Robiginitalea biformata HTCC2501: one gene and its partner. The protein of the gene in region 2 interacts with the protein of the main gene of each other region in a pairwise test. Links are inferred from orthologs where the notes say so. Each region holds a gene or a part of one and is shown on either strand. Other genes may lie near its edges. The genes, in order: RB2501_RS00600 and RB2501_RS05600.

Region 1 (3,698 bases), 1.1 Mb from region 2 along the record:
AAACGACTTCGCCAACGGCCACGGCATCCCCTTCTTCGGCTTTCAAGGTGATCACCCCGCTTTCCTCGGCGGGCAACTCCAGGGTGGCCTTGTCGGAGTCCACCTCGGCAATGGCCTGGTCCTTTTCGACGTAGTCCCCGTCCGAAACGAGCCATTGGGCAATTTCCACTTCCGTGATGGATTCGCCCGGAGAAGGTACTTTCATTTCTAGAATCATGCGATTTCCTCTTTTTGTATTTTTTCAGTTGCTGTGTGAAACAAAATCTTACTGTTTCCTATCCCAATGGTATTTTGCCGGCGGCCGCCCGGGTCATTCTTCGTCCGTTGCCACATCCGCAGGAACCGGCCGGCTCATATTGTCTTTTTTCGGATCGAAAACATAATCGATTACCTGCTGGTGCCGCATCTTGGAGCGCGCCGGGCTGCCCGCTGCCGGGGAAGCGTAAAAGCGCCGCGAAGCCACGCGGAAACGCGAGGCATCCGGGAAGTGCATCATCAGGTGGCTCCAGGCACCCATGTTCCTGGGTTCCTCCTGTGCCCAAACCAGGTCTTCCGCATGGGAATATTTCTCGATAAGCTCCTCCATCTGCACCACCGGCAGCGGGAACAATTGTTCCAGGCGGACCAGGGCCACATCCTCCCTGCCCAGTTCCTCCCGGGCTGCGAGCAGGTCGTAATAAAATTTCCCCGTACAGAATACCAGGGATTTGACCTTTTTAACCGATGCCCCGGCATCGTCGATCACTTCCTGGAACCGGCCTTCCGCAAGTTCCTCTACCGTGGAGACGCATTTTGCATGCCGGAGCAGGCTCTTCGGGGTGAAAACCACCAGCGGTTTGCGGAAGTTGACCAGCATCTGGCGCCGGAGCAGGTGAAACAGGTTGGCCGGGGTACTGACATCAGCCACATACATATTGTCCCGGGCGCACAATTGCAGGTAGCGCTCCATCCGGGCCGAAGAGTGTTCCGCACCCTGGCCTTCATAGCCGTGGGGCAGGAAAAGCACCAGGCCGTTCTGCAACTTCCATTTGTCTTCCGCTGCCGAGAGATACTGGTCGATCATGATCTGGGCGCCGTTGCTGAAATCCCCGAACTGGGCTTCCCATATGGTGAGCGTGTTCGGGCTCGCCATGGCGTACCCGTATTCGAATCCAACCACCCCGTACTCGGAAAGCAGGGAATTGTAGATCTGGAAATCGCCCTGTTCCTCCGAGATATGGTTCAGCAGCAAGACCTCTTCCTCGCTTTCTTCCACCTTCATCACCGCGTGGCGGTGGGAGAATGTCCCCCGCTCCACGTCCTGCCCGGAAATCCGCACGTCGAATCCCTCCTGCAGGAGCGTGCCATAGGCGAGCAACTCCCCCATGGCCCAATCCAGGCGGTTGGTTTCAAAGAACATCTTGTGGCGCTCCTTGACGAGCTTGTCTACCTTGCGCAGGAATTTTTTGTCTTCCGGGAGTTGGGTAATCACCCGGGCAACCGCTTCCAGCTTGTCCTTCGGGACCCCTGTTTCCACCGGCTCCATCATTTCCCATTCCCGGACATTTTCAAACCCGTCCCATTCGTCGGCCATAAAGGCGGTAATCCGCGTTTTATCTTCCTTCTTGCTGTCCCGGAGTTCTTCCTCCAGCTTCGCTTTGTAGTCCTCTTCCAGCTTTTTGACAAAGTCCGCATCGATAACGCCTTCGGACATCAGCCGTTCCGCATAAATATCCCGGGGGTTTTGGTGCTTGGCGATGGCCTTGTAGAGCTTGGGCTGCGTAAACCGCGGCTCATCCCCTTCGTTGTGGCCGTATTTGCGGTAACCCAACAGGTCCAGGAATACATCCCGCCTGAATTTCATCCGGTATTCCAGGGCAAAGAGGGCAGCGTGCACAACGGCTTCCGCATCGTCCGCATTGATGTGGAGTACCGGGCTCAGGGTCACCTTCCCCACGTCCGTGCAGTACGTGGAGGTACGCCCGTCCAGATAATTCGTGGTAAAGCCGATCTGGTTATTGACCACAATGTGGATCGTACCGGCCGTGCCGTACCCGTCCAGGCCGGCCATCTGTACCACCTCGTAGGCAATGCCCTGGCCGGCGATGGCGGCGTCCCCGTGGACCACGATTGGCAGGACCTTGGAAAAATCCTCGGGGAAGTGCCGGTCCTGTTTGGCCCGGGTAATCCCTTCAACCACCGCCCCAACCGTTTCCAGGTGGGAGGGGTTGGGCGCAATGTTCATATTGATGCTATCCCCGGAATTCGTCTTCCGCATGGAGGTCCACCCCAGGTGGTATTTCACGTCCCCGTCAAAAATTTCCTGTTCGTAGTCCTTGCCTTCGAATTCGCTGAAGATATCGGTTGCGGGTTTCCCGAAAATATTTGTGAGTACATTCAGGCGGCCCCGGTGGGCCATTCCCATGACAAACTGTTGGACGCCCAGTTCGGCTGCCCGCTCCACGATGGCGTCCACCGCCGGGATCAGCGATTCATTCCCTTCCAGGGAAAAACGTTTCTGGCCGACGTATTTTGTGTGGAGGAAGCCTTCAAAGGAAACCGCCTCATTGAGTTTGCGGAGGATGTATTTTTTTCGTTCCGGGCTGAAATTCGGGTGGTTGTCATTGACGTTGAGCCACTGCTGGATCCACTCTACCCGCTCCGGGCTGCGGATATACATGTATTCCACGCCGATGGCGTCGCAGTAGATCCGCGTGAGGTGGTCGATGATCTCCCGCAGCGTGCTCGGGCCGATCCCAATGATATCCCCCGCGCTGAACACCTTCTCCAGGTCGGATTCCTCCAATCCGAAATTTTCGATTTCCAGGGAAGGCGTATAGGTGCGCCGCTCCCTTACCGGGTTCGTTTGGGTAAACAGGTGCCCGCGGCTGCGGTACCCGTCGATGAGCCGCACCACCTGGAATTCTTTTTTGAGCGAGAGCGGCATGGCCGCTTCATCCCCTCCGGCCGTGCGCACCACCCCGGCCTCCGCATCGATGCCGATTTCCTCCAGGGCGCTTTCCATCCCGAAATCAAATCCCTGGAAAAATGCGCGCCAACTGGGCTCAACACTGTCCGGGTGGGTGAGGTACCGATCGTATAGGTCTGAAAAAAAAGCGGTATGAGCCGCGTTTAAGAAGGAATATCTATCCATCTGAAATAATCTATGCCTCCGGCAAAATAATTTATCAAAAATACAATAATTCGCACCGAATGTCAGGAACGGGGGCCAGTTTTTGCATTACGGCATCCGACCCACCCCCTAGAGCTTCCGCACTTTTTTCTCCCAGGTCCATGCGGATGCCATGGCATCGTCCAGGGAGGACTCCGCTTTCCAGCCCAATTCGTTATTGGCGCGGGTGGTGTCCGCATAGGCTTCAACCACATCCCCGCTGCGGCGTCCCACCACCCTGAAATTCAGTTTTTCGCCCGAGACCCGCTCAAAACTCCGGATGACCTCCATCACGGAACTCCCCGTACCCGTCCCGATGTTGAACACCTCGTAATTGGACTGGTTCTGCTGCCCGAAAAGCCGCTCCAGGGCTACCACATGGGCACGGGCCAGGTCCACCACATGGATATAATCGCGGATGCAGGTGCCGTCAGGCGTGGGGTAATCGTCCCCAAAAACCGACAATTCCTCCCGCAGTCCCGCCGCCGTCTGGGTAATGAACGGCACCAGATTGGCAGGTACCCCCAGGGGCAACTCCCCGATAGCC
Region 2 (3,315 bases):
CCCATACTTTCGGGAATATCGCCGTATAATTGGTTTTCAAACAAGCCCAGGGCCCGCAGGTTGTTGAGTTCCCCGATGGATTCCGGGATACGGCCAAAAAACTGGTTGCTCGACAGGTTGAGTACCTCCAGGCGCTTCAGCGAACCGATCCCATTGGGAATCCGGCCGGACAAAAAGTTATTGAAAACGGATAATTCCCGGAGCTCGGTCAAATTCCCGACGGTTTCGGGCAATTCGCCCTTCAGGCGGTTCATCTCCAGTTTCAGTACGCGGAGTTTCCGAAGCTTAAAGATAGTTGCCGGGAGCTGGCCCGTCAGGTTGTTGAAGGCCACGTTCAGGGTTTCCAGCTGTTGGAGCTGCCCGAGGCTTTCCGGCAGCGGGCCCATCAGGTTGTTGTGGAATAATTCAATCCCGACAACCCGGTTGTCGCGGACCGTAACGCCGTACCACGTGTCCACGGGTTCCTTCAGGTTCCATTTGCGAACCCAGTGCTTTCCATTGGTAGACTCATAGAGGTCCACCAGGATCTGCTTCTCGGACCCGGGCACCTCTGCGAGGGCTGCCAGGCCGACTAAAAGGCATACAACTGTAAGGAGTCTTTTCATCACCTGATTAAAGAATTTACTTACAATATTACACATTCAGAGCTGTAAGAACCCCAAATATTCGACAAACGGGCGTATTTTGTTGTGAAAACCCGGATTTCTGTGGTTTAGCAATATACCTAGCTGCTTACCCGAGTGCCTCGATCTCCGCTGCCACCGCTTCCCACTGCTTCATCAGCTTTTCCAGATCCTGCTTTTTCTGCTGGTAGTCGTCAAAAAAGCCGGGGTGGGCAATCGTAGCATCGTAGTCCATCAACAGCTGGTGGTCGATTTCCCCGATTTCCTTTTCGAGGGAGTGAATCCGGGATTCCAGGTTGCCCAGTTTATTGCCCAGGGATTTTTTCCGTTTCCGGTTGGCGTGTGCATCCGCCCCGCCGGCAGCACCCCCGTTGCCGTCATTTGGAGTGCCCGCCTGCTTCTTTCCCTCCGGGGATTCCGGGCTTCGCTTTTCAATGGCCCGGAAATCCTCGGCCTGCCGTTGCTCCAGATAGAAATCGATATCCCCCAGGTAGGGTTTGATGCCGCCATCGCGAAACTCATAGACCTCCCCGGTGAGCCCCTGCAGGAAGTCCCGGTCGTGGGAAACCAGGATCAGGGTGCCTTCAAAATGCTGGAGGGCCTCTTTGAGCACCCGCTTGGAAGCGATGTCCAGGTGGTTGGTGGGCTCATCCATGACCAGGACGTTAAAGGGCTGCAACAGCATGCGCGCCAGGGCAAGCCGGTTCCGCTCCCCCCCGGAAAGGACTTTTACGGGCTTCTCCACCTCCTCGCCCCGGAAGAGGAAGGATCCCAGGATGTCCCGGACCCGGGGACGGGATTTTTCGTCCGCCGCATCCACCATGGTTTCTTCAACGGTTTTTTCCCCGTCCAGGAATTCTGCCTGGTTCTGGGCAAAGTAACCCAGTTGGACATTATGGCCCAGCTTGCAGGTCCCCTTGTGGTCCAGTTCCCCAACCAGTATCCGCGCCAGGGTGGTCTTGCCCTGCCCGTTCTGTCCCACGAAGGCAATCTTCTTCCCCCGCTCAATCAGCAGGTCGATATCCCGGAGTACCTGGTTGTCCCCATAGGCCTTGGAGAGGCCCTCCAGCTCCGCAATGACCTTGCCGGGACGGACCGACAACGGGAAACGAAGCGACATGACCCCGGTTTCCTCCCGGTCTACCTCGATCCGTTCCATCTTGTCCAGCTTCTTGATCAGCGACTGGGCCATGGAGGCCTTGGAGGACTTGGCCCGGAACCGCTCAATAAGCCGCTCGGCCTGTTCAATCTCCCGCTGTTGGTTTTTCTGGGCGTTGAGCTGCTGCTCGCGGATTTCCTCCCGGAGCTCCAAAAATTCGGAATAGGGTTTCGGGTAATCGTAGATGCGGCCCAGGGAAATCTCGATGGTCCGGTTGGTAACCCGGTCCAGGAACATCTTGTCGTGGGACACGAGCAGTACGGCCCCCTGGAATTGCTGGAGGAATTCCTCCAGCCAGATAATGGAATCGATGTCCAGGTGGTTCGTCGGCTCGTCCAGGAGCAACAGGTCGTTTTCCTGCAACAGGAGCTTGGCCAGTTCAATCCGCATCCGCCAGCCGCCCGAAAACGTTTCGGTGGGAGCGTTGAAATCGGAGCGTTTAAAGCCGAGACCCAGCAGGACTTTTTCCGTTTCCCCTTCGTACCGGTACCCGCCGATCAGGTCGTAGCGCTGGGTGGTGTCGCTCAGGGAGACCATCAGGTCGTGATAGGCCTCGCTTTCGTAATCGTCCCGTTCCGCCAGGGCCTGGTTAACGCGCTCCAGCTCCTTCTCCAGCGCCTTGATTTCCCCAAAGGCCTGGTAGGCCTCTTCCAGGACCGTCCGTCCCTTTTCAAAATCGATATCCTGTTTCAGGTATCCGACGCGCAGGCCCTTTTCCCTGGCGATCGTACCCGAGGTGGGCTGGGTTTCCCCGCTCAGCAGGCGCAGGAGGGTGGATTTCCCGGCACCGTTCTTCCCGATCAGACCCACCCGGTCCCCCGCCCCCAGGCGGAAGGAAACCTCGGAGAAGAGGTCTTCCCCGGCAAAACTGACGGTAAGCTTGTGTACATTGATCATGGGTTCATGGCCTTGTTAGTCGGGCGCTACGCCCTGTCCGCCTTCGGGCGCTATGCCCTGTCCGCCTGCAAAAGTCCGAAAAATAAGGGAATCAGGGAGCCGTCCGGCCGTAAAATTTCGCGTACCGGGACAGGTCCATCTCCGGCGGGAGGGGGCGTCCCTCCTCCATGAAATCGGCCAGGCAGGCAGCTGCGTAAGGGGCCAGCAAGACGCCCCGCGACCCCATCCCGTTGAGTGCAAATAGCGCATCGTGTTCCGGGTGGCGGCCCACCAGGGGACGGCGGTCCGGGACTGTTGGCCGGATACCCGCGGATTGCCCCTCCACTTCAAAGTCCCGGTTGACGATTTTGCGGAGTTTGGCGGTGAGTTCCTCCCGGGCACGGGCCGTGGGTTCCGGGTCAAAATCGTTCCGGGCGTAGGTGGCGCCTACCTTGTACCGGTCTGCCCCCAGGGGGATCAGGAAGATATCCGATTTGACGATCCGGGTTTCCCCCAAACCGGGTATCCGCACCGTGAGGAGTTCGCCCTTGCTGCCCTGCAGGGGCAGGTAATCAAAAAACGGGTTGCCGCGCATCCCGAATCCCTCGCAGAAGATGATCCTTCGGGCCCGGATACCCTTGTACGCCAGGTGGTCCC

Evidence for each region.
Region 1: the proteins of RB2501_RS05600 (region 2) and RB2501_RS00600 interact in binary tests that used the Escherichia coli proteins (3 or more experiments, as listed by UniProt). The link is inferred for Robiginitalea biformata HTCC2501 from one-to-one orthologs.

Annotation. Positions count from the first base shown.
Region 1 is NC_013222.1:148,976-152,673, forward strand. What follows is about bases 111-3,488. They hold RB2501_RS00600 (2-oxoglutarate dehydrogenase E1 component), read right to left. Parts: upstream 3,134-3,488; coding sequence 311-3,133; downstream 111-310. Other genes in these bases: odhB (2-oxoglutarate dehydrogenase complex dihydrolipoyllysine-residue succinyltransferase), read right to left, coding at 111-217; galE (UDP-glucose 4-epimerase GalE), read right to left, coding at 3,242-3,488. Also shown: more of odhB, read right to left, coding at 1-110; more of galE, read right to left, coding at 3,489-3,698. UniProt on the Escherichia coli protein: E1 component of the 2-oxoglutarate dehydrogenase (OGDH) complex which catalyzes the decarboxylation of 2-oxoglutarate, the first step in the conversion of 2-oxoglutarate to succinyl-CoA and CO(2).
Region 2 is NC_013222.1:1,267,672-1,270,986, reverse strand. Bases 207-3,201 are described here. They hold RB2501_RS05600 (ABC-F family ATP-binding cassette domain-containing protein), read right to left. Parts: upstream 2,680-3,201; coding sequence 733-2,679; downstream 207-732. Other genes in these bases: RB2501_RS05595 (NAD(P)/FAD-dependent oxidoreductase), read right to left, coding at 2,771-3,201; RB2501_RS05605 (leucine-rich repeat domain-containing protein), read right to left, coding at 207-605. In the rest of the region: more of RB2501_RS05605, read right to left, coding at 1-206; more of RB2501_RS05595, read right to left, coding at 3,202-3,315. UniProt on the Escherichia coli protein: Genetic data indicate it may be involved in ribosome assembly or function.